Kitasatospora fiedleri: one gene and its partner. The protein of the gene in region 1 interacts with the protein of each later gene in a pairwise test. Links are inferred from orthologs where the notes say so. Each region holds a gene or a part of one and is shown on either strand. Other genes may lie near its edges. The genes, in order: QMQ26_RS35470 and QMQ26_RS11505.

Region 1 (11,231 bases):
CCGGGCCCGCGCCGCCATCGCCCAGTCCGCCAACCCCCGCTACAGCCTCACCGTCGCCACCGCCGCCGGCGACCAGCAGTCCCTCCAGACGCTCACCTTCCTCCAGGACGCCGCCCGCCGGATCGGCCTGGACATCCGGATCGAACAGCTCCAACCCACCCAGCTCTCCGGCCTGTTCTACGACCCGGCGCTGCGCCGGGGCCTGGACGCCGTGATCGTGCTCGGCTACGTCGAACTGCCCGACCCGGCCTCCTACGTCCAGCAGATGACCGATCCCGGCTCGCTGTTCAACTGGGTCGGCTACCGCAACGACACCGTCACCGCCGCCCTCGCCGAGGCCCGCGCCGCCACCGACCCCGCCCGGGCCGCCGACGCCTTCAACCGGGCCCAGGCCGCGTTCGTCCAGGACCTGCCGATCGTCCCGCTCGCCGCCCCCGACGAGCGGCTCTTCCTCAACAAGCGGCTCAGCGGCGCCCCCGCCACCTTCGCCTACGTCAACATGCCCTGGGCCGCCTACCTCGGCGGCACCCGATGACGCTCCGCCACCTGGGCCGCCGCCTGCTCGGCCTGCTCGCCACCCTGCTGGCCGCCAGCCTCGCCCTCCACGGCGCCCTGTTCCTCGCCCCCGGCGACCCCGCCACCCTGCTGGTCGGCGGCGGCAAACCGCCCAACCCCGAACTGCTCGCCGAGATCCACCGCCAGTACCACCTCGACGACCCCTTCCTCACCCAGTACTGGCACTGGCTCACCGGCCTGCTGCACGGCGACGCCGGCACCTCGCTCGCCCAGCACGACACCGTCGCCCACCTGATCGGCGCCCGGATCGGCACCACCGCCCTGCTGATCGGCTACGCCGCCGCCCTCATCCTGGCGGCCGGCCTCACCCTCGGCACCCTCGCCGGACTGCGCGGCGGACGCACCGCCACCGCCGTCACCGCCGCCACCGGCACCCTGATGGCCGTCCCCACCTTCGTCTCCGCCGTCCTGCTGATCTGGCTGTTCGCCGTCCGGCTCGGCTGGCTCCCCGCCTACGGCGACGGCGACGGCGGCCTCGGCGACCGACTGCGCCACCTCACCCTGCCCGCCCTGGCCCTGGCCGCCTCCTGGCTCGCCTACGTCGCCCAGGTCACCCGCTCCGCCGTGCACGCCGAACAGGGCTCCGAACACGTCCAGACCGCCCGCAGCCGGGGCATCCCCGAACGGCTGGTCGTCCGCCGGCACGTCCTGCGCAACGCCTCCGGGCCGATCCTCTCGGTGGCCGGCGTCTCCGTCGCCGGACTGATCGCCGGCAGCTCCGTCATCGAGCAGACCTTCGGCCTCAACGGCCTCGGCGCACTGCTCGTGCAGAGCGCCGCCCGCCGGGACCTCGCCGTCGTCCAGGCCCTCGCCCTGCTCACCGTCACCGCCTTCGCCCTGGTCAACACCGCCGTCGACCTGGCCACCGCCGCACTCGACCACCGCACCCCGATCGGAGGCGCCCCCGCATGAGCACCCTCCGCCCCGCCGCCGCGGTCCGCGGCCCGCGGCGGCGCGCGATCCGCGTCCGCGGCCGACTGGTCCCGCTGCTCGCCGGGACGTTCGTCGCCCTGGTCGTGCTCGCCGCCGCCCTCGCCCCGCTGATCGCCCCGCACGACCCGAACGCCGTCGACCCGCTCGCCGTCTCCCGACCCGCCACCGCCGCCCACTGGCTCGGCACCGACGACACCGGACGCGACATCCTCTCTCGCCTCCTGTACGGCGCCCGGCCCAGCCTGCTCGCCCCGCTCGCCGTCACCCTCGCCGCCGGGGCCCTCGGCACCGCGCTCGCCGTCAGCGCCGCCTGGCGCGGCGGCTGGTGGGACCGCGCCGTCACCGCCGCCCTCGACCTGGTCTTCGGCTTCCCCGGACTCGTCCTCGCCGTGGTCGGCGCCGCCCTGTTCGGCGCCGGGCTGCCCGTCGCCGTCGCCACCCTCACCCTCGCCTCGCTGCCCTACGTCGTCCGGGTGGTGCGCGGCAGCGCCCTGCGCGAACGCCACCTGCCCTACACCGCCGCGCTGCGGATGCTCGGCGTCGGCGGCACCCGGATCTGCCTGCGCCACCTGCTGCCCAACCTCGCCCCGCTGATCCTGGTGCAGACCGCCACCTCCTTCGGCTACACCCTGCTCGACATCGCCGCGTTCTCCTTCATCGGCCTCGGCGCCCGACCCCCCACCGCCGAATGGGGCCTGATGGTCGCCCAGGGCGCCCCCGGCATCCTGGCCGGCCGCCCCGAACAGGCCCTCGCCGCCGGCACCGCCATCGTCCTGTTCACCGTCGCCTGCGGACTGCTCGGCAACGCCCTGTCCCAGCGCCTCGCCGGAGACCCCACATGACCACGCCCCTGCTGGAGTTCGACGCCCTGCGCGTCACCCTGCCCGGCCCGCACGGCACCCGGCGCACCGTCCTGCACCGGGTCGACCTCGCGCTCGCCCCCGGCAGCGCCGTCGGACTGGTCGGCGAATCCGGCTCCGGCAAGTCGCTGACCGCGCGCAGCGTCCTCGGCCTGCTCCCGCCCGGCGCCGCCCTGACGGGCGACGTCCGCTTCGACGGCGCCTCCGTCCCCGCCATGCGCCCGCCCGAACTGCGCGCCCTGCGCCGCGGCGGCGCCGCCATGGTCTTCCAGGACCCGCGCGCCCACATCAACCCGCTGCGCACCGTCGGCGACTTCCTCACCGAGGCGCTCACCGCCGTCCGCGGCCTCACCCGCGCCGCCGCCGACGCCCGCGCCACCGCGCTGCTCGACGAGGTCCACGTCGCCGACGCCGCCCGCCGCCTGCGCCAACGCCCCGCCGAACTCTCCGGCGGCCTGCTGCAACGCGTCATGATCGCCGCCGCGCTCGCCGCCGAACCCCGGCTGCTGCTCGCCGACGAACCCACCACCGCCCTCGACGTCACCACCCAGGCCGAGGTGATGGCCGTCATCGACGAAGCCCGCGAACGCCACGGCCTCACCCTGCTGTTCATCACCCACGACCTCGCCCTCGCCGCCGCCGTCTGCGACCGCGTCGCCGTCCTCTACGCCGGCACCCTCGCCGAGGAACTCCCCGCCGCCCGCCTCGCCGGCCGCGCCGCCCACCCCTACACCCGCGCCCTGCTCGCCGCCCGCCCCGACCCCACCGCCCCCGACGCGCGGCTCCGCGCCGTCGAGGGCCGCCCGCTCGCCGCGTCCGAGACCGGCCCGGCTGCCCCTTCGCCCCGCGCTGCGCCCACGCCACCGCGGTGTGCCGCACCGAACGCCCCGAACCGGCCCCGCACGGCGACGGCCGGGCCGCCTGCCACCACCCTGTCCCCCCGGAAGGGAGCACCCGGTGAAACCCGCACGGGAACCCGCGTCCGAACCTCCGGCCGGGCCGACGCCCCTGCTGGACGTCGACCGGCTGGTCAAGCACTACGACGGACACCCCGCCGTCGACGGCGTCAGCCTGCGCCTGATGCCCGGCCAGGCCCTCGCCGTGGTCGGCGAGTCCGGCTCCGGCAAGACCACCACCGCCCGTCTGGTCACCGGCCTGGAACGCGCCGACGCCGGACGGATCACCCTCGACGGCGCACCCCTGCCCGGCCCCCGCGCCCGCACCGCCGAACGCCTCGCCCACGCCCGCCGCGCCCAGATGGTCTTCCAGGACCCGTACACCTCGCTCGACCGCCACCAGCGGATCGGCGACGCCGTCGCCGAGGTCCTCGCCCGGCACACCCCGCTGCGCGGCGCCGCCCTCGAAGCGCGCCGCGACGAACTGCTCGACCAGGTCGGCCTGGACGCCCGGCAGGCCGGCGCCCGCCCCCGCGCCCTCTCCGGCGGCCAGCGCCAGCGCGCCGCGATCGCCCGCGCCCTGGCCGTCGAACCGAGACTGCTGGTGCTGGACGAGGCGGTGGCCGCGCTCGACGTCTCGGTGCAGGCCCAGATCGTCAACCTGCTGGTCCGCATCCGCGAACAGCGCCCGATCGCCTACCTGTTCATCACCCACGACCTGGGCATCGTCCCGTTCCTGTGCGAGGACGTGGTGGTGATGCGGCACGGCCGGATCGTCGAGTCCGGCCGCTCCCGGGACGTGCTGACCGCCCCGCGCGACCCGTACACCCGCGCCCTGGTCGACTCGATCCCCCGCCCCGGCTGGAAGCCCGTCCGGCAGCCCGCCCGCGATTCCGCCCAGGACCCCCACCGGAACCCCGACCGGAACCCCGACCGGAAGGCCGCCGCCCCGTGACCCCCGCCCTCGACTTCGCCTTCGAGATCCGCGCCCACCTCGCCCCCACCCGACACGTCGGCCACGGCGACGGCGAGACGCTCGAGTTCACCCCCATCACCGGCGGCACCGTCACCGGCCCCCGCCTCACCGGCACCGTGCTGCCCGGCGGCGACTGGAGCAGCACCCGCGGCCCGGTCTGCCAGCTCGACGCCCGCTACCTGCTGCGCGCCGAGGACGGCGCGGTCATCGACATCGTCAACCGCGGCTACTACCGGCTCGACCCCGACTGCCCCGCGCAGGACGAGGACGAGGACGAGGACGACGGGCTGCGGATCGCCGAGCCGGGCGCCTACTACCGCACCGTCCCCGTCTTCCGCACCGACGCCCCCGCCCACCGCCGGCTCGCCGGAACGGTCTTCGTCGGCCTGGCCCGGCCGGAGGACGAGGAGCGCACCGTGGTGATCCGGGTGTACGCGCTGCGCTGAGCGGGCCGGTGCCGGGCGGCCGGAGACAAAAATCGGATAGGTCATCCGCTTGTGCTATCGTCCCGCACAAGGGGATGACCTATCCGATTATTTGAGTGGAGGAGCCCATGGGGAAGACAGCCGTGGTCACGGCGGGCACCGGCGGCATCGGCCTGGAGACCGCGCTCGGACTGGCCGCCGCGGGATTCGCCGTCACCGTGGTCGGCCGCAACGCCGGGCGCGGGGCCGGGGCGGTGGAGCGGATCAACGCGGAGCGGCCCACGCGGCCCGCCCGGTTCCTGGCCGCCGATCTGGTCTCGCTCGACCAGGTCCGCGCGCTGGCGGACACGATCGCCGCCGAGCGGGCGGCGTCGGGGGAGCCGCTGACGGTGCTGGTCAACAACGTGGGCGCGATGTTCGCCCGGCGGCAGCGGATCGACGGCGTCGAGGCGTCGTTCGTGGTCAACCACCTGTCGCCGTACCTGCTGACCGAACTGCTGCTGCCCACGCTCACCGCCGGGGCGCCCAGCCGGGTGGTGAACGTGACCTCGGCCGCGGTCGGCGTCGCCAGGCGGGCCTTCGACGCCGTCGAGCCGCCGGGCGGCTACTACGGCTTCCACTGGTACGGGCGGGCCAAGCTGGCCAACCTCGCGTACACGCTCGACCTGGCGAAGCGGCTGGCGGGATCGGGCGTGTCGGTCTTCGCCGCCGACCCCGGGGGCGCCGCTACCGCGATGACCGACGGAACCCTGACCGACCCGAGGATCGTCTCCCCGCCGCTGCGGCTGCTGTGGCCGCTGGTGCGCCGCCGGTTCGAACGCTCCACCTCCGGCTCCGCGGCCGCGGCCGCCCGGCCCTCGATCACCGCCGCCACCGACCCCGCGCTGGCCGGCCGGACCGGCCTCGTCCTCGGCCCCTCGGCCGTTCCCGTCGCCCCGTTCCGCGCCGCGACCGACCCCCGGACCGCCGCCGCCGTGCGCCGACTCAGCGAGGCCCACGCACCCGTGGCCGCCCCCGCGCGCACGGAACGCCGCAACTGAGCCCCGAGCCGGCCGTCGTCGCCCGTTCACCGCTTCCACCCGAGGACACCACCATGACCACCGCAGAACCGACCCGCTACGCCCGCACCGTGCACGGCTCCGGCCCCGGCCTCCTGCTCGCCCACGGGGCGGGCGGCGGCATCGCCGCCAACTTCGGACCGATCATGGACGGTCTCGCCGCCCGGCACACCGTCGTCGGCGTCGACTACCCCGGCTCGGGCACCACCCCGCTCCCCGCCGCGCCCCTGGAACTCGACGACCTGGCGGACCAGTTGGTCGCCGCGGCGGACGCGGAAGGGCTCGACACCTTCGCCGTCTGCGGGTACTCGCTGGGCGGCGCGGTCGCCCTGCGGGTCGCCGCCCGCCACCCGCGCCGGGTCACCGCACTCGTGCTGAGCGCGGCCTTCGCCCGCCTGGACACCCGCACCGAACTGGCCGCCGCTATCTGGCAGCAGCTCCACGACGCCGGACAGCACCTCATCCTCGCCCAGTACCTGACCCACCTGACCGTCAGCGCCCCGGTGCTGGACCACCTCGGCCCCGCCCGGGTGCGCGCCGCCGCCGAGCAGAGCGCCCTCGCCCTCCCGCCCGGCACCTCCGCCCAGGTCGACCTGGTCCGCCGGACCGACGTCCGCGACGGCCTCGCGGCCGTCACCGCGCCGACCCTCGTCGTCCTCACCACGGCCGACCCCCTGATACCGGTGGCCCTCCAGCGCGAACTGGCCGCCGCCGTCCCGGGCGCACGGACCGCCGAACTCGCGACCGGGCACCTGCCGTTCCTGGAGCAGCCCGAACGGTGGCTGGAGACCATCACCGGCTTCCTCGCCGAGCGGGACGGCGCCCGCTAGCCCCGGCGGTGGGCGGGCCGCCCGGCCCGTCCACCCCCAGGGCCGCACTCCGTCCGGGACCGTCCGGGACCGTCCGGGACCGTCCGGATAGGATCGCCGGACCGACCCCGCGCACCACGACGAGCAACCTGGACACGCCCTATGACGACCCCACCGCTGCGCAAGGACGCCGCCCGCAACTGGGAGCGGATCGTCGCGATCGCCCGCGACCTGGTCGATCAGGGCACCCCGTTGCAGCTCAACGACGTCGCCCGCCGGGCCGGTCTCGGGGTCGCCACCGTCTACCGGCACTTCCCCACCCCCGAGGCACTGCTGGAGACCGTCGCCGCCCCCTGCCTCGAGGACCTCGCCGGCCACGGCGCGCAGGCCCTGGCCGACACCGACCCCTGGCGGGCACTGGGGAGCTTCCTGGCCCGCGTCGTCGAGGCGCAGCTCACCGACGCCGCGCTGCCCCCGGTCGCCGCCGCCCCCGCCGACGCCCTGCCGCGGACCACGGAACTCAAGGAGTCGCTCGCGTCGGCCGGCACCGCGCTGCTCGACCGGGCCCGCGACGCCGGAGCCGTCCGCCCCGACCTCGCCGCGCGCGACCTGGTCCCGCTCATGTGCGGCATCGCCCACGCCGTGAACGTCCACGGCGGCACGCCCGCCGACAAGGCCGAAACCGCCCACCGCTACCTCGACACCCTGCTCGAAGGCATGCGCCCCGCGCCGTCGCACGCCTGACGTCCCGGAGGCCCGGGGCGAGCGGGGGACCGGGAGCGCGGGGGCGGTTACTCGCCGGTCCGGGCGTCCGCCGGGTCGCGGGAGCCTTCGGTGTCCGAGGCCAGGCCCGCGAGGAGGCGCAGGCCGTCCTCGGAAGGGCTGCCGGGGGCGGCGGAGAGGACCAGAAGCTCCACGCCCGAGCCGTCCGGCAGGGAGAAGTTCTCCTGGTGCAGTTCGAGCAGCCCGACCAGGGGATGGCGGTACGCCTTGCGGCCGTGGGTGCGGGCGCGCACGTCCGCGCGGGCCCACAGGCGGCGGAAGCGTTCGCTGCCCATCGACAGTTCGCCGATCAGGGAGGCCAGCCGGGGGTCGTCCGGGTACTTCCCGGCGGCCAGCCGCAGGTGGCCGACCACGTCGAGGGTGCAGCTCTCCCACTCCGCGTAGAGGCCGCGCTCGCCCTCCTCCAGGAAGATGTGCCGGGCGGTGTTCAGGCCCTCGGCGGGCCGGCCGTAGAGCAGCCCGGCCAGGCGGTTGCGGGCGAGGACGTCCATCCGGTGGTCCATGATGATCGCGGGCGCGTCGGAGACCATGCCGAGGACGCGCAGCAGCTCCGGCCGGATACGCCCGGTCGGCGCCTTCGCCCGGCGCCGGGGCTGCCGGGCCAGCCGGTGCAGGTGCTCCTGCTCCGTCGCGTCCAGGCCCAGCACCCGCGCCAGCGCGTCCAGCACCTGCTCGGAGGGCTGGGTGGCCCGCCCCTGCTCCAGGCGCACGTAGTAGTCGACGCTCACCCCGGACAGGTGCGCGACCTCCTCGCGCCGCAGCCCCGCCACCCGCCGTCGGCTGTCGGTGGGGATGCCGGCCGCCGCCGGGTCGACCCGGGAGCGCCTGGTTCGCAGGAAACCCGCGAGATCGTCCATGGGCCCAGTATCGCCCGGCACCGCCCCGGCCGGGTGGTCCTGCGAGTACCAGGAAGTCCGGTCCTACGGAAGCGGAGCCCCTGAACGGGGCGCGCCGCGGCGGCCAGGATCGGAGGCACCGCGGACCACCGGACCGCGGACCGCCGAACCGGAGGACCCCCATGAAGACGCTGATCGTCCACGCCCACCCGGAGCCCAAGTCGCTCAACGGCTCGCTGACCGACCACGCGGTGACCGTCCTGCGGGCCGCCGGGCACGAGGTCCGGGTGAGCGACCTCTACGCGATGGGCTGGAAGGCGGCCGTGGACGCCGCCGACTACGGCCCCCACGCGTCCGACCCGCTGAAGGTCCCGCTGGACTCGGGCCGCGCCTTCGACGCCGGGGCGCTCACCCCCGACGTCCGCGCCGAGCAGGAGAAGCTGCTCTGGGCCGACACCGTCGTGTTCCAGTTCCCGCTGTGGTGGTACGGCATGCCCGCCATCCTCAAGGGCTGGGTCGACCGGGTCTTCACCTACCGCTTCGCGTACGGCGTCGGCGAGCACAGCGCCACCAAGTACGGCGAGCGCTTCGGCGAGGGCACCCTCGCGGGCCGCCGGGCCCTGCTGTCGGTCACCGTCGGCGGCCCGGAGTCGCACTACGCCGCCCGCGGGATCAACGGCCCCATCGACGACCTGCTGTTCCCGATCCACCACGGCATCCTCTACTACCCGGGCCTGGAGGTGCTGCCGCCCTTCGTGGTGTACGGCGGCGACCGGCTCGCCGAGCAGGACTACCCGGCCGTGGCCGCGGCCTGGGAACAGCGGCTGCTCACCCTGGGGTCGACCGAGCCGATCGCCTTCCGGCCGCAGAACTCCGGTGACTACGAGATCCCCTCGCTGCACCTGAAGGACGGGCTGGAGCCGGTCGGCCGGACGGGCTTCGGGCTGCACGTGCGTCCCTGAGGGGGTGGTCGACGGGCGGTGGCCGGTGGCCGGTGCTCGGTGGTCGACGGGCGACGGGCGACGGTCGGTGGCCGGCCGTCGGCGTGGGGCCCGGCGGGGGCGGGTGCGGCGGATAGCATCGGCGGATGACCGAGTTCCGCATCGTCCTGGCCACCCCGCTGACCGCCGACGAGACCTGGCGGCGTGTCACCGACTGGCCGCGGCACGGGGCCGGGGTGCCGTTCACCGCGGTGCACGGGGACGGCCGGACGGTGGTGGCCCGCACCGGCGCGGGTCGGTTCGGCTTCGACGACGTGATGGACGTCGTCCGATGGGAGCCGCCGCGGGCCGACCGGCCCGGCGTCTGCCGCCTGGTCAAGCGCGGCCCGCTGGTGACCGGTTGGGCCGAGATCGAGGTCCGCCCGCACCGGGGCGGCGCCGTCGTCCGCTGGCGCGAGGACCTGCGGGTCGGCCCGCTGCCCGCCCTGTTCGACCGGCCGACCGCCTGGTGCGGCCGCATCCTCTTCCGCCGGACCCTGCGCACCCTGCTGCGCTGACCGGCCGGGGCCGGCGGCAGGCCCTGATCGGTCAGTCCCCCTCCCGGACGCGGGCGTGCAGGTGCATGTCGTGCCAGCCGTCGGCGTGCAGCAGGGCGCTGCGGCGGGTGCCCTCCAGGAGGTAGCCGGTCTTCCCGGCGATCCGGCAGGAGGCGGGGTTCGCCGTGGAGTGGCCGAGTTCGATCCGATGGAAGCCCGCCTCGTGCAGGGCCCAGTCCGAGACGCGGTCCACCGCCCGGGAGCAGACGCCGCGGCCGCGGGCCTCGGGGGCGGTCCAGTAGGCGATCTCCGCCTGTCCGCCGCACAGGACGAGGCACTGGAGGGAGACCCGCCCGAGCAGCCGACCGCCGTCGGCGTCGGCGTCGGCGTCGGCGTCGGCATTGGCATCGGTGCCGGCGTCGCCGTCGACGGTGGCCACGGCCCAGTGGGCGGCGGTCTCGTCCGCCCAGCCGCGCTGCCACTTGGCGATCCACTCGCCCGCCTCCTCGGCGGAGTCCGCGCCGCGCAGGTGCCGGCGCCGGATCGCCGGATCGCGGAAGACCCGGGCGACGGCCGCCGCGTCGGAGCCGAGCCAGGGCCGCAGCAGCAGGCCGCCGCCGATCGGCAGGGTGGGCTGGGCGGAGCTGCTGAGGCTGCCCGGAGGGATGACGGGGGGAACGAGGGGAGACACGCACCGGATCATGGCGCAAGCCGCGGTGGGAGGGCGGTACCGGGAGCGCGCCGGGAGCGCGCACGGCCGAACGGTGCGGACGGCCGGGCCACCGTTCGTCCGGTGGGCGGTTCCTGACGGATCGTCTGCTCGCGTGCGCAGGCTCTTGCTCGGACGAGCAGACAGGGCTACCTTCTTGCTCAGGCGAGCAAGAGCTGGCTCGGGCGAGCAGAGAGGGGTGCCCGGTGGGGCGCACATTCACCGAATCGGCGCGGCGTCAGCAGATCGTGGCGGCCGCCATCGAGGTGATCGCGGAGGCCGGGTACGCCAAGGCGTCGTTCGCGCGGATCGCCAAGCAGGCCGGGCTGAGCAGCACCGGGCTGATCTCGTACCACTTCAAGGGCAAGGACGACCTGCTGCGCGAGGTGGTGGCGGAGGTGCTGCGGGTCGCGGAGGCGTACATGCTGCCGCGGATCGACGCGGCGGTGGGCCCGCGCGGGCGGATGCGGGCCTTCATCGAGTCCAACATCGAGCTGGTGGCCGCGCACCCGCGCGAGCTGGCGGCGCTGGTGGAGATCCTGAACGGCCAGGGGGACGACGCGGCGGGCGAGTTCGCCGCGAGCCGACGGGCCGTCATGGACTTCCAGGAGCAGCAGGTCCGCAGGGCGCAGGCGGACGGCGAGTACGGCCCGTTCGATGCCCGGGTGCTGGTGACGGCCGTCCGGGGCGCGATCGACGCGGTGCTGGTACGGGTGCTGCGCGAGCCGGAGCTCGACGTGGCCGCCGGCGCAAGGGAGTTGGCCGACCTGTTCGACCGGGCGGTCCGCCCGGCGGAGGTCTGCCTGGAGACGCATCGGAGACTGGGGGAAGAATGATGGACGGACAGCAGGTACGGGCGGAAGCCGCCGGGGCGGGCCGGACGGAGCTGCCGC
Region 2 (11,256 bases), 5.3 Mb from region 1 along the record:
TCAGGTCGAAGCCCTCGCCCTGCACCTTCTTGATCAGCGAGGACATGAAGGCCTGTTGGCGGAGCATCCGGCCGATGTCGGAGCTGTCGCCGAGGCCGTGCCGGGCCCGGACGTAGTCCACGGCCTGCTGCCCGGAGACGGTCTGCCGGCCCTTGGTGAGGTGGATGCCGTACGAGTCCACGTCGTTGGGGACGCAGACGTCCACGCCGCCGACGGCGCTGGTGATGGCGGCGAAGCCCTTGAAGTCGACCACCAGGGTGTGGTCGACCCGCAGGCCGGTCAGTGCCTCGACGGTGTTCTGCGTGCAGGCCGGGTTGCCGGCCTTGAACTCGCCGATGGTGAAGGCCGAGTTGAACATCTGGTTGGTCCGCTGCGGGCTCCACTTGCCGTCCGGCAGCAGGCAGGGCGGGACGGTGACCAGGGTGTCGCGCGGTATCGACACACCGACGGCGTGCTTGTGATCGGCGTACACGTGCAGCAGGATCGCGGTGTCGGAGTGGCCCACGCCCTCGTCGCCGCCGCCCAGCGAGCTGTTGCCGTCCTCGCGGGTGTCGGAACCGAGCAGCAGGATGTTGACCGGGCGTCCGCCGGTGGGCGCGGGCGTGGCGACCGGGGGGCGGCTGGAGGCGATGCCCTCGGGCGCGAAGGTCGTGATGTTGCGGTCCAGCCGCTGGTAGTACCAGGCACCGGCACCGGCCGCGGCGACGACGAGCGCGGCAGCGGTGGCGCCGAGCCCCCGGGCTATTCGGCGGCCGCGGGAACGGGTCGGGGCGGCCTTCGGCGTGGCGTCGGTCATCGGTCGGCGGTCTCTCTGCGCGCAGCGGCAACTGGTACCCGAGGGAAGGCACTCGGCTGATCCGCCGCACTGCGGATCGGCACTCGTCACTACTTGGACGGTTCGGCGAACGGAATGGTTACACGCGAACCATCTTTTTCGAGAATTTCTTCGATCCGCCGGAACCGGCCAGGTCAGCGGTGTCGTCCGGGCGCGGGGAGGAACGGCAGGGGGAGCATCGGCAGGAGGGTCCGGCGACCCCCGGCGGGCTCAGCCCGCCCGGCCGCCGGGGGAGGCGGGGCCGGGCGCGGAGGCCGGGCCGGGGGCGGTGCCGGACGTGGAGTCGAGCATCCGCCGCAGCAGGTCGCGCAGTTGCGCGCGCTCGTCGCCGTCGAGGGCGGCCAGCGGCTCGCGGGCGAAGTTCAGCGACTCGCGCAGTTCGGTGGAGGCGGAGCGGCCGGCCTCGGTGGCGACCACCAGCTTGACCCGGCGGTCCTGCGGGTCGGACTCGCGGGTGACGAAGCCGCGGCCCTCCAGCCGGTCGACGATTCCGGTGATGTTGGACGGCTCGCAGGAGAGGGTCTGGGCGATGTGCCGCATCGGCATCGGCCCGCGCCGGAGCAGGGCCAGCACCTTGGCCTGGGCGCCGGTGAGCGAGCGGGCGGCCGCGGCCTCCTCGTACTCGCGGTGGAAGAGCCCGACCAGGCGTGCCATCAGGTCGACGACCTCCAGCGTGATCGGGTCGGCGGCCGGGGTCCGCTCCGCCGTCATGGCCTGCTCCTCCTGCTGCTGCTCCATGCTTCCGAGTCTAGCTGAACATTTGACAACGTGAACCTTTCATCCTCACGATTGCTTTAGCCAGTGAATATTTCACCCTGAGGAGTAAATGATGACGGAGCAGGACGCCCTCCCCGCCACCGGCCGCGAGTGGCACCTGGCCGCCCGCCCGCAGGGCTGGCCCGTGCCCGGCGACTTCGCCCTGGTCGAGGCCCCGGTCCGGCGGCCCGAACCCGGCCGGATCACGGTGCGCAACGCCTACCTCTCGGTCGACCCTTACATGCGCGGCCGGATGAACGACGTGAAGTCCTACGTCCCGCCGTACGCGCTCGGCGCGCCGATGGACGGCGGCGCGGTCGGGTACGTGGTCGCCTCGGAAGCCGAGGGCTTCGCGGTCGGCGACGCGGTGCTGCACGGGCTCGGCTGGCGCGAGTACGCGACGCTGGACGCCGCGCACGCCGTCAAGGTGGACCCGGAGCTCGCCCCGCTCTCCGCCTACCTGGGCGTCCTGGGCATGCCGGGCCTGACCGCGTACGCCGGGCTGCTGGAGGTCGCCTCGTTCAAGGAGGGCGACACCGTGTTCGTCTCCGGCGCGGCCGGCGCGGTCGGCTCGCTGGTCGGGCAGATCGCCCGGCTCAAGGGCGCCGAGCGGGTCGTCGGCTCGGCCGGCTCGCCCGCGAAGGTCGCCGCCCTGGTCGAGCACTACGGCTTCGACGCGGCCTTCGACTACAAGGCCGGCCCGGTCGCCGAGCAGCTGGCCGCGGCCGCCCCCGAGGGCATCGACGTGTACTTCGACAACGTCGGCGGCGAGCACCTGGAGGCCGCGATCGGCGCGCTCAACCTGCACGGCCGGGTCACCCTGTGCGGCGCCATCGCCCAGTACAACGACACCGCCGCCCCCGCCGGCCCGCGCAACCTGGCGCTCGCCATCGGCAAGCGGCTGCGCCTGCAGGGCATGATCGTCGGCGACCACGCCGCGCTGCGCGGGCAGTTCCTCGCCGAGGTCGGCGGCTGGCTGCGGGAGGGCGCGCTGCGCTCCGACGAGACCGTGGTCGAGGGCGTGGAGAACGCCGTCGACGCCTTCCTCGGCATGCTGCGCGGCGCCAACACCGGAAAGATGGTGGTCAAGGTCGGCGCCTGACGCCGCGTCGGCTGCCGCACCGTCAGCACGCCCCCGCCGGAGCGCGATCCCCGGCGGGGGCGTGCGCGTGCGGCCGTTCGGGGAGCTGGGCGCTGCGGGGGTAGACCTCCCGGGCGGACCGACTAGCATGGGGTGAAAGCTTGTCCGTTTTGCTCGATTTGATGACCTAATGTCGAATAAGTTGAGCTCCCCGGGGTAGCCACTGATGCAGGACCCGCCGGTGACGGAGCGAGGCAGCTGGGGAAGGCGACCCTCGTCCACAGCCAGGAGGTCCCGGTGACGACACGTGGTGTGCTCTACATCCACTCCGCGCCCCGCGCGCTGTGCCCGCACGTCGAGTGGGCGGTCGCGGGCGTGCTCGGCGTGCGGGTCAACCTCGACTGGATCAGGCAGCCCGCCGCGGCCGGCCACTGGCGGTCCGAACTCTCCTGGCAGGGAGAGCCCGGCACCGCCTCCAAGCTCGCCTCCGCGCTGCGCGGCTGGCAGCTGATGCGCTACGAGGTGACCAGCGAGCCCTGCGCCACGGCGGAGGGCGAGCGGTACTCCTCCACGCCCGCGCTCGGCATCTTCCACGCCGTCACGGGCCTCCACGGCGACATCCTGATCCCCGAGGACCGGCTGCGCGCCGTGCTGCTGCGCGCCCGCAGCGAGGGCGGCGACCTGGAGGCGGAGATCGCCAAGCTGCTCGGCAAGCCCTGGGACGACGAACTGGAGCCGTTCCGGTACGCGGGCGAGGGCGCGCCCGTGCGCTGGCTGCACCAGGTGGTGTGACGCGTCGAGGGGGTGCGGGGGAGTGAACCCCCGCACCCCCCTCGCGGGCAGTGCGACGTACCGTCGTCAGACGGTGCGGAAGGCCAGCACCACGTTGTGGCCGCCGAAGCCGAAGGAGTTGTTGAGGGCGGCGATCCGGCCCTCGACCGGCAGCTTGCGGGCCTCGTCGCGGACGATGTCGGCGTCGATGTCGTCGTCCAGGTCGACCACGTTCACGGTCGGCGGCGCGATCCGGTGGTACAGGGCCAGCACGGTGGCGACGGTCTCGATGCCGCCGGCGCCGCCCAGTAGGTGGCCGGTCATCGACTTGGTGGCGGAGATCGCCACGTGGTCGAGGTGCTCGCCCAGGGTGCGGCGCAGCGCCTTGATCTCGGCGGTGTCGCCCTGCGGGGTCGAGGTGGCGTGCGCGTTGACGTGCACCACCTCGGACTTGTCCAGCTCGTTGCGGGCGAACAGGTCGTCGATGGCGCGGGCCACGCCGGCGCCGGTCGGCTCGGGCTGGGCGATGTGGTGGGCGTCCGAGGACAGGCCCTGGCCGACGGCCTCGCAGTAGACCCGGGCGCCGCGGGCGGCGGCGTGCTCCGCGGACTCCAGCACGATCACGCCCGCGCCCTCGCCGAGCACGAAGCCGTCGCGGGCCTTGTCGTACGGACGGGAGGCGTGCTGCGGGTCGTCGTTGTTCTTGGACATCGCCATCATGTTGGAGAAGGCGACGATCGGCAGCGGGTGCACCGCGGCCTCGGTGCCGCCGGCCACGACCACGTCGGCGCGGCCGGTGCGGATCATCTCGATCGCGTAGCCGATCGCCTCGGCACCGGAGGCGCAGGCGGAGACGGGGGTGTGCACGCCCGCGCGGGCGCCGACCTCCAGGCCGACGTTGGCCGCCGGGGAGTTGGGCATCAGCATCGGGACGGTGTGCGGGGAGACCTTGCGGACGCCCTGCTCCTTGAGCACGTCGTACTGGTCGAGCAGGGTGGTGACGCCGCCGATGCCGGAGGCGATGACCGCGCCCAGGCGCTCGGGGGCCAGCGGGTTGGCGTCGTCGGTGGCCGGGGCCTGGTAGCCCGCGTCCTTCCACGCCTCGCGGGCGGCGATCAGCGCGAACTGGGCCGAGCGGTCCAGCTTGCGGGCCAGCGGACGGGGCAGGATCTCACCGGGCTCGACGGCCACCCGGGCGGCGATCCGCACCGGCAGCTCGGCCGCCCAGTCCTCGGTGAGGGCGCGGACCCCGGACTTGCCGGCCAGCAGCCCCTCCCAGAAAGTGGCGGCGTCGCCGCCCAGCGGCGTGAAGGCGCCGATACCCGTGACGACCACGGTGCGGTTTTCAGCAGTCACTGGTTTCTTCTTCTCTCACATCTGGGGGAGGCCGGGAGGCCGGTGGGAGGGGGACCGGTCGGGGCGCGGCCGGCGCGCCCCGACCGGGAGCCTGACGGCAGGTCAGACGTTGGCGACGATGAAGTCCACCGCGTCGCCGACGGTCTTGAGGTTCTTGACCTCGTCGTCCGGGATCTTCGCGCCGAAGCGCTCCTCGGCGGCGACGACGACCTCGACCATGGACAGCGAGTCGACGTCCAGGTCGTCGGTGAAGGACTTGTCGAGCGCGACGTCCTCGACCGGGATGCCGGCGATCTCGTTCACGATCTCGGCGAGACCTTCGAGAACCTCTTCGCGGGTAGCCATATCGGCTGCTCCTTCTCGGTGTTGACAGCGTGCGGTCCGGCGGACCGACGCGGGTTTCCAGGGGGGGCGGGGGAAGAACGCCTAGGGGAGCGTAACGACTGCGGCGGCGTAGACCAGACCGGCCCCGAAGCCGATGATCAGCGCCAGGTCGCCGCTCTTGGCCTCGCCGCGCTCCAGCATCCGCTCCATGGCGAGCGGAATGGAGGCGGCGGAGGTGTTGCCGGTCTCCGCGATGTCGCGGGCCACCGGGACGCTCGGGGGCAGGTCCAGCTTCTTGACCATGGCGTCGATGATCCGCATGTTGGCCTGGTGCGGGATGAACGCGCCGAGCTGGTCGGCGGTGATCCCGGCGGCCTCCAGGGCCTGCTCGGCGACCTTCGCCATGTCGTACACGGCCCAGCGGAAGACCGTCTGGCCCTCCATCCGCAGGGCCGGCCACTTCGCCTCCTCGCCGGGCCCGTTGACCGCGTCCGGCTTGGCGAACGCGGTGTCCCAGGCCTGGGTCTGCGAGATCACGTCGGCCTGCGAGCCGTCCGAGCCCCAGATCACCCGGCCGATGCCGGGGGTGTCGGAGGGGCCGACGATCGCGGCGCCCGCGCCGTCGCCGAAGATGAACGCGGTCGACCGGTCGGTCACGTCGGTCAGGTCGGACAGCCGCTCCACGCCGATCACCAGCACGTACTCGGCGCTGCCGCCGCGCACCATGCCGTCGGCCAGGCTCAGGCCGTAGCCGAAGCCCGCGCAGGCGGCCGAGATGTCGAACGCCGGGGCGGTGCCGCAGCCGAGCCGCTGGGCGATCTCGGTGGCGATCGCCGGGGTCTGCTTCAGGTGCGAGACGGTGGCGACGATGACGCCGCCGATCTGCTCCGGGCGGATGCCGGCCATCGCGACGGCCTTGCCGGCCGCCTGCACCGACATCTCGGCGACGCTCTCCTCCGGCCCGGCCCAGCGGCGCTCGGCGATCCCGGAGCGGGTGCGGATCCACTCGTCCGAGGAGTCGATCCAGTTCAGCACCTCGGAGTTGGGGATCACCCGGGTCGGCCGGTAGCCGCCCACGCCGTGGATGCGGGAGTACTGGGCGCCGGTGGCCGGCTTGATGGTCGCGCTCATGCGCTCTCCTCCTGGCCGCCGTGCTCGGCCACGAGGGCGCGGGCCTTGTCGAGATCGGCGGGGGTCTTCAGGGCCAGCGTGGCGACACCCTTGACGTTGCGCTTGACCAGGTTGGTGAGCGTCCCGGCGGGGGACAGCTCGATCACGGCGGTCGCGCCGAGCTGCTGCAGGGTCTCCATGCACAGGTCCCAGCGGACCGGGTGGGAGACCTGTGCGACCAGGCGGGCCAGCACCTCGGCGCCGGAGCCGACCACCTCGCCGTCCCGGTTCGAGACGTACGCGAGGGCCGGGTCCGCGGCGGTCAGGGTCGGCGCCAGCTTCTCCAGCCGCGCCACGCCCGGGGCCATGTGCGCGGTGTGGAACGCGCCCGCGACCTTCAGCGGGATCAGCCGCGCGCCGGCCGGCGGGTCCGCCTTCAGTGCGGCCAACTGCTCCAGCGTGCCGGCCGCGACGATCTGGCCGCCGCCGTTGTTGTTCGCCGGGGTCACGCCGTGCTCGGCGAGCTTCGCGGCGACCTCCTCCGGGTCGCCGCCGAGCACCGCGGTCATGCCGGTCGCGGTCGCCGCGGCGGCCTCGGCCATGCCCAGGCTGCGCTCGCGGACGAAGCCCAGCGCGTCCTCCTCGGAGAGCACCCCGGCCAGCGCCGCGGCGGTGATCTCGCCGACGCTGTGGCCCGCCACCGCGCCGACCGTCCCGGCCACGCCCTCGGGGAACAGCGCCGCGGCGGTCACCAGTCCGGCGGCCACCAGCAGCGGCTGGGCGACGGCGGTGTCCTTGATCTCCTCCTCGGAGGCCGCGGTTCCGGCGTGCACCAGGTCGAGCCCGGCCGTCGCCGACCACCGGCGCAGCCGGTCGGCGGCGCCGTCCAGTTCGAGCCAGGGGTTGAGGAAGCCGGGAGTCTGGGCACCCTGTCCAGGGGCGACGATAACGAGCACGGTTCAACCCTCTCTCGCCGGACGCCCGGGGGCGGGTAGGCGACGATGACGAAGAAAAGCACGTCGGCTTGTGGGTTCCCTACAGTCCGTTCAGCCCTGGTCCGATCCGGAACCGAGACGCCCCAGAGCAAGGGCGATGCGCAGGGTGAACGCCGAACGTACGTCTGACGGAGCATAGCCGGTGACGTCTGTCACACGACGCAGCCGGTAGCGCACGGTGTTCGGGTGGACGAAGAGCATCCGGGCCGCGCCCTCCAGGGAGGACGCCTGCTCCAGGTAGACACTCAGCGTCTCCAGGAGTGCCGAACCGGCCTCCTCCAGGGGTGTGTAGATCTCCTCCACCAACTGACGGCGCGCCACTTCGTCGCCCGCCAGCGCCCGTTCCGGCAGCAGGTCGTCGGCCAGCACCGGGCGCGGCGCGTCCGGCCAGGCCGCGCACGCCTTCAGGCCCTGCGCGGCGGCGTGCGCCGAGCGGGTCGCCGAGAGCAGGTCGCCGACCGTCGGGCCGACCACCACCGGGCCCGGCGCGAACTGGCCGATCAGCGCCCGGGCCGCGTGCACCGGCTCCTTGTCGCCGCCGACCACCACCACCAGGCGGCGGCCCAGCACGCCCGTCAGCACGTGCAGTTTGGCGTACCGGGCGGCCCGCCGGATCGCCTCCACCACCAGCTCGCTGTCCCCGTCCGGGGCGCTGCCCATCACCACCCGCACCTGGCTGGGCTGCCCCCAGCCGAGCGCCGCCGCCCGCGACAGCACGCCCTCGTCGGCGTCGCCGGACAGCAGCGAGTTCACCACCAGCGCCTCCAACCGGGCGTCCCACGCGCCGCGCGCCTCGGCGGCCTGCGCGTACACCTGGGCGGTGGCGAACGCGATCTCCCGGGCGTAGACCAGCACCGACTCGCGCATCCCGGCCTCGTCGCCGGGCGCGGCCACCTCCTCGATGGCCTCCTCCATCACCTCGATGGTGGTGCGGATCAGCTCCACGGTCTGCCGCAGCGTGATGGCCCGGGTCAACTCCCGCGGGGCGGTGCCGAACACGTCCGTGGAGATCGCCTGCGGCGCCTCCGGGTGCCGGTACCACTCGGTGAACGCCGCGATGCCCGCCTGCGCGACCAGGCCGATCCACGAGCGGTGCTCCGGCGGCATCCGCCGGTACCAGGCCAGCTGGTCGTCCATCCGGGCGATCGCCGCGGACGCCAGCTTGCCCGCCGACTTCTCCAGCCGCTTCAGCGTCGCCGCCCGCAACTCCGCCCGCTCGGCGGCCAGCCGGCGCTCCTCGGCCGTCATCCGCCCCCGGCCCGGTACGGCGGCGGGGCGCCCGGGCGCGGCGGCGCGCTTGGCGGGCTTCTTCTCCGGGGCCCGTTCGGCGGACCGCTCCGGGGAGGAGCGTTCGCCGGACGACCGGTCGGAGGGCTTGTCGGGTTTCGCTGAAGCGGACGGCACGGCACTAGCCTGCCTCACCCTGACGGGTGCTCGTGCACGCCGGGCCCGATGTCGGCCGGTGGCACCCGTCACACCGGCTACCGTGGTGCCCGTGAGCGTGGATTCTTCGCCCCAGGGCGGGCAGGCATTCGAACCCGTCGAACCGGTGTCCGGGTCCGTCCGGAAGGAGCGCGGCCGGGCCGATCTGCGGCGCACTGCCGAGCGCTACCTGTCGGAACCCGCCGAAGGCGTCACCACCCGGCACGCCTTCTCGTTCGCCGGCCACTACGACCCGAGGAACACCTCCTTCGGCGCGCTGCTCGCCTGCAACGAGGAGACGCTCGCCCCCGGCGCCGGGTACGCGGCCCACCGGCACAGCGAGACCGAGATCGTCACCTGGGTGGTCTCCGGCGCCCTCGCTCACCGCGACGACGCGGGCCACGCCGGCGTGGTGCGGCCCGGCACCGTCCAGGTGCAGTCCACCGGCACGGGCATCAGCCACACCGAACGCAACCTCGGCGGGGCCGTCGAACCGGTCACCTTCGTCCAGATGTGGCTCCAGCCCGACGCGTACGGCGCCCCGCCCGGCTTCGGACTCGCCACCGTCCCCGACGGGGACGGACTGACCCTGCTCGCCTCCGGGCGGGACGGCGACCGGGCGCTGCGGCTGCGGCGCGGCGACGCCGCGCTCTGGCTGGTCCGGGCCCCGGCCTGGATGCCGCTGCCCGAACTCCCCGCCGCGCCCTTCCGCTACGTCCACGTGGTCGCCGGCTCGGTCGGCTACCGCACCGTCCCGGGCCCGCAGGGCGGCGGCCGCTCGGCCGGGCCCGGCGACTCCGTCCGGATCACGGGCGACGCGTTCGCCGACCCGACGGCGGGCGGGGACGGCGTCGAACTGCTGCTCTGGGAGATGCACAGCCCGGTCAAGTACGGTTAGCGGGACGGCAGGGACAGCGGGACGGCGGGACGGTGCGGACAGGGGCGCGGGGAACTGCGCGCGGCGGCAGGTGAGCGTCCGCGAGGTCGCGAGGAGGGCGGTGAGTTGATGTCTGCCCGCGATCTTGCGGCGGGTGCGGGGTTGCTCGCGCAGTTCCCCGCGCCCCTGGCTTCGCAACGTCTGGCACAGCAACGCCTGGCGCAGCGGCGCCTGGCGCAGCGGCGTCTGGTGCGGCGGTGTCCGGGGCGGTGGTTCGTTCCGCGTCGTCGGGGGCGTGTTAGCGCGCTTCGGCGAGGACCGCGTCGCTGAGTTGCGGCCAGACCTCCGCCGCCCAGGGGCCGAAGTCGCGGTCGGTGAGGGCGAGGCAGGCGAGGTCGGCGTCGGGGTCGACCCAGAGGAAGGTGCCGGACTGGCCGAAGTGGCCGAAGGTCGCGGGGGAGTTGGCGGTGCCCGTCCAGTGCGGGGCCTTGTGGTCGCGGATCTCGAAGCCGAGGCCCCAGTCGTTGGGGCGGCGGTGGCCGAAGCCGGGCAGGACGCCGCTGGTGCCGGGGAAGGCGACCTCGCGGGTGGCCGCGCGCACGGTGGCCGGGTCGAGCAGCTTGGGGGACTGCAGCTCGGCGGCGAAGCGGACCAGGTCCGCGGCGGTGGACAGGCCGCCCGCGCCGGCCGGGGCGCGATGGGCGGTGTTGATCAGGGTGGCGTGCATGCCGAGCGGCTGGAAGACCGCCTCGGCCGCGTACTGGGCGAACGGGATGCCGGAGGCGCCCTCCAGGGCGGCGGCCAGCACGTCGAACCCGGCGTTGGAGTAGAGGCGGCGGTTGCCGGGCCCGGCCATCACCCGGTGCTCGTCGAACGCCAGGCCGGAGGTGTGCGCCAGCAGGTGGCGGACGGTGGAACCGTCCGGCCCGGCCGGGTCGTCGAGTTCGAAGACGCCCTCCTCGACGGCGACCAGCACGGCGTACGCGCTGAGCAGCTTGGTCACCGAGGCGAGCGGGAACAGGTGCTCCTGCGGGCCGTGCGCGCCCAGCAGCGCGCCGTCGCTCCCGCGGACCACCGCCGCCGCGGCGTGGGGTACCGGCCAGTCCTCGATCATCCGCAAGCTCTGCATGGGCGGAACTCTAAACGACCGGTGGCGGGCCGCGGGCCGGTGTGTGTCAGGCTTGCTTGGAGTGCGCTCCAACTCAGTAGCGTCGGTGTCGTCGCCGAGGACGGGGGTCGTAGCAATGGCAGGGTCCGAGCAGTGGCCGGTCCGGGAGTCGGCGTGCGAGGAGGCGTTCCGCCGCCCGCGCTCCGCACCGGACCGGACGCCGCGCCACGCGATCAGCGAGGTGGCCGCGATCAGCGGCCTGACCGCGCACACGCTGCGCTGGTACGAGCGGATCGGCCTGCTGGAGCCGGTGGACCGCTCGCACGCCGGGCAGCGCCGGTACACCGACGCGGACCTGGCCCGGCTGGCGTTCCTGACCAAGCTCCGGCTGACCGGCATGCCGGTGGCCGACATGGTGCGGTACGTCGAGCTGACCCGGGCCGGGGACGGCACCCGGGACGAGCGCCGGGAGCTGCTGGTCGCGCACCGCGCGGAAGTGCGCCGGCGGCTGGCCGACCTGCACGCCACGCTCGCCGTGATCGACCGGAAGATCGACCACTACGGCGATCCCGGCGTCCCGTTCGGCGGCGACGAGGAGACAGCGAACCACTCAGGACAGGA

What was found.
Region 2: the proteins of QMQ26_RS35470 (region 1) and QMQ26_RS11505 interact in binary tests that used the Escherichia coli proteins (3 or more experiments, as listed by UniProt). The link is inferred for Kitasatospora fiedleri from one-to-one orthologs.

What each region holds. Positions count from the first base shown.
Region 1 is NZ_OX419519.1:7,759,284-7,770,514, forward strand. Bases 4,834-7,656 are described here. They hold QMQ26_RS35470 (alpha/beta fold hydrolase), read left to right. Parts: upstream 4,834-5,759; coding sequence 5,760-6,554; downstream 6,555-7,656. Other genes in these bases: QMQ26_RS35465 (SDR family NAD(P)-dependent oxidoreductase), read left to right, coding at 4,834-5,706; QMQ26_RS35475 (TetR/AcrR family transcriptional regulator), read left to right, coding at 6,696-7,277; QMQ26_RS35480 (helix-turn-helix transcriptional regulator), read right to left, coding at 7,325-7,656. Also shown: QMQ26_RS35435 (ABC transporter substrate-binding protein), read left to right, coding at 1-535; QMQ26_RS35440 (ABC transporter permease), read left to right, coding at 532-1,488; QMQ26_RS35445 (ABC transporter permease), read left to right, coding at 1,485-2,351; QMQ26_RS35455 (ABC transporter ATP-binding protein), read left to right, coding at 3,327-4,220; QMQ26_RS35460 (DUF3237 domain-containing protein), read left to right, coding at 4,217-4,687; more of QMQ26_RS35465, read left to right, coding at 4,795-4,833; more of QMQ26_RS35480, read right to left, coding at 7,657-8,173; QMQ26_RS35485 (NAD(P)H-dependent oxidoreductase), read left to right, coding at 8,335-9,114; QMQ26_RS35490 (SRPBCC family protein), read left to right, coding at 9,240-9,650; QMQ26_RS35495 (GNAT family N-acetyltransferase), read right to left, coding at 9,682-10,320; QMQ26_RS35500 (TetR/AcrR family transcriptional regulator), read left to right, coding at 10,545-11,174; QMQ26_RS35505 (VC0807 family protein), read left to right, coding at 11,174-11,231. UniProt on the Escherichia coli protein: The physiological role of BioH is to remove the methyl group introduced by BioC when the pimeloyl moiety is complete. It allows to synthesize pimeloyl-ACP via the fatty acid synthetic pathway through the hydrolysis of the ester bonds of pimeloyl-ACP esters.
Region 2 is NZ_OX419519.1:2,449,839-2,461,094, reverse strand. Bases 3,524-6,371 are described here. They hold QMQ26_RS11505 (acyl carrier protein), read right to left. Parts: upstream 5,145-6,371; coding sequence 4,902-5,144; downstream 3,524-4,901. Other genes in these bases: QMQ26_RS11495 (ACP S-malonyltransferase), read right to left, coding at 6,251-6,371; QMQ26_RS11500 (beta-ketoacyl-ACP synthase III), read right to left, coding at 5,226-6,254; fabF (beta-ketoacyl-ACP synthase II), read right to left, coding at 3,531-4,799. Outside these bases: QMQ26_RS11530 (LCP family protein), read right to left, coding at 1-796; QMQ26_RS11525 (MarR family winged helix-turn-helix transcriptional regulator), read right to left, coding at 1,046-1,573; QMQ26_RS11520 (NADP-dependent oxidoreductase), read left to right, coding at 1,665-2,693; QMQ26_RS11515 (DUF3145 domain-containing protein), read left to right, coding at 2,970-3,464; more of QMQ26_RS11495, read right to left, coding at 6,372-7,189; QMQ26_RS11490 (PucR family transcriptional regulator), read right to left, coding at 7,280-8,476; QMQ26_RS11485 (pirin family protein), read left to right, coding at 8,730-9,548; QMQ26_RS11480 (serine hydrolase domain-containing protein), read right to left, coding at 9,826-10,656; QMQ26_RS11475 (MerR family transcriptional regulator), read left to right, coding at 10,772-11,256. UniProt on the Escherichia coli protein: Carrier of the growing fatty acid chain in fatty acid biosynthesis.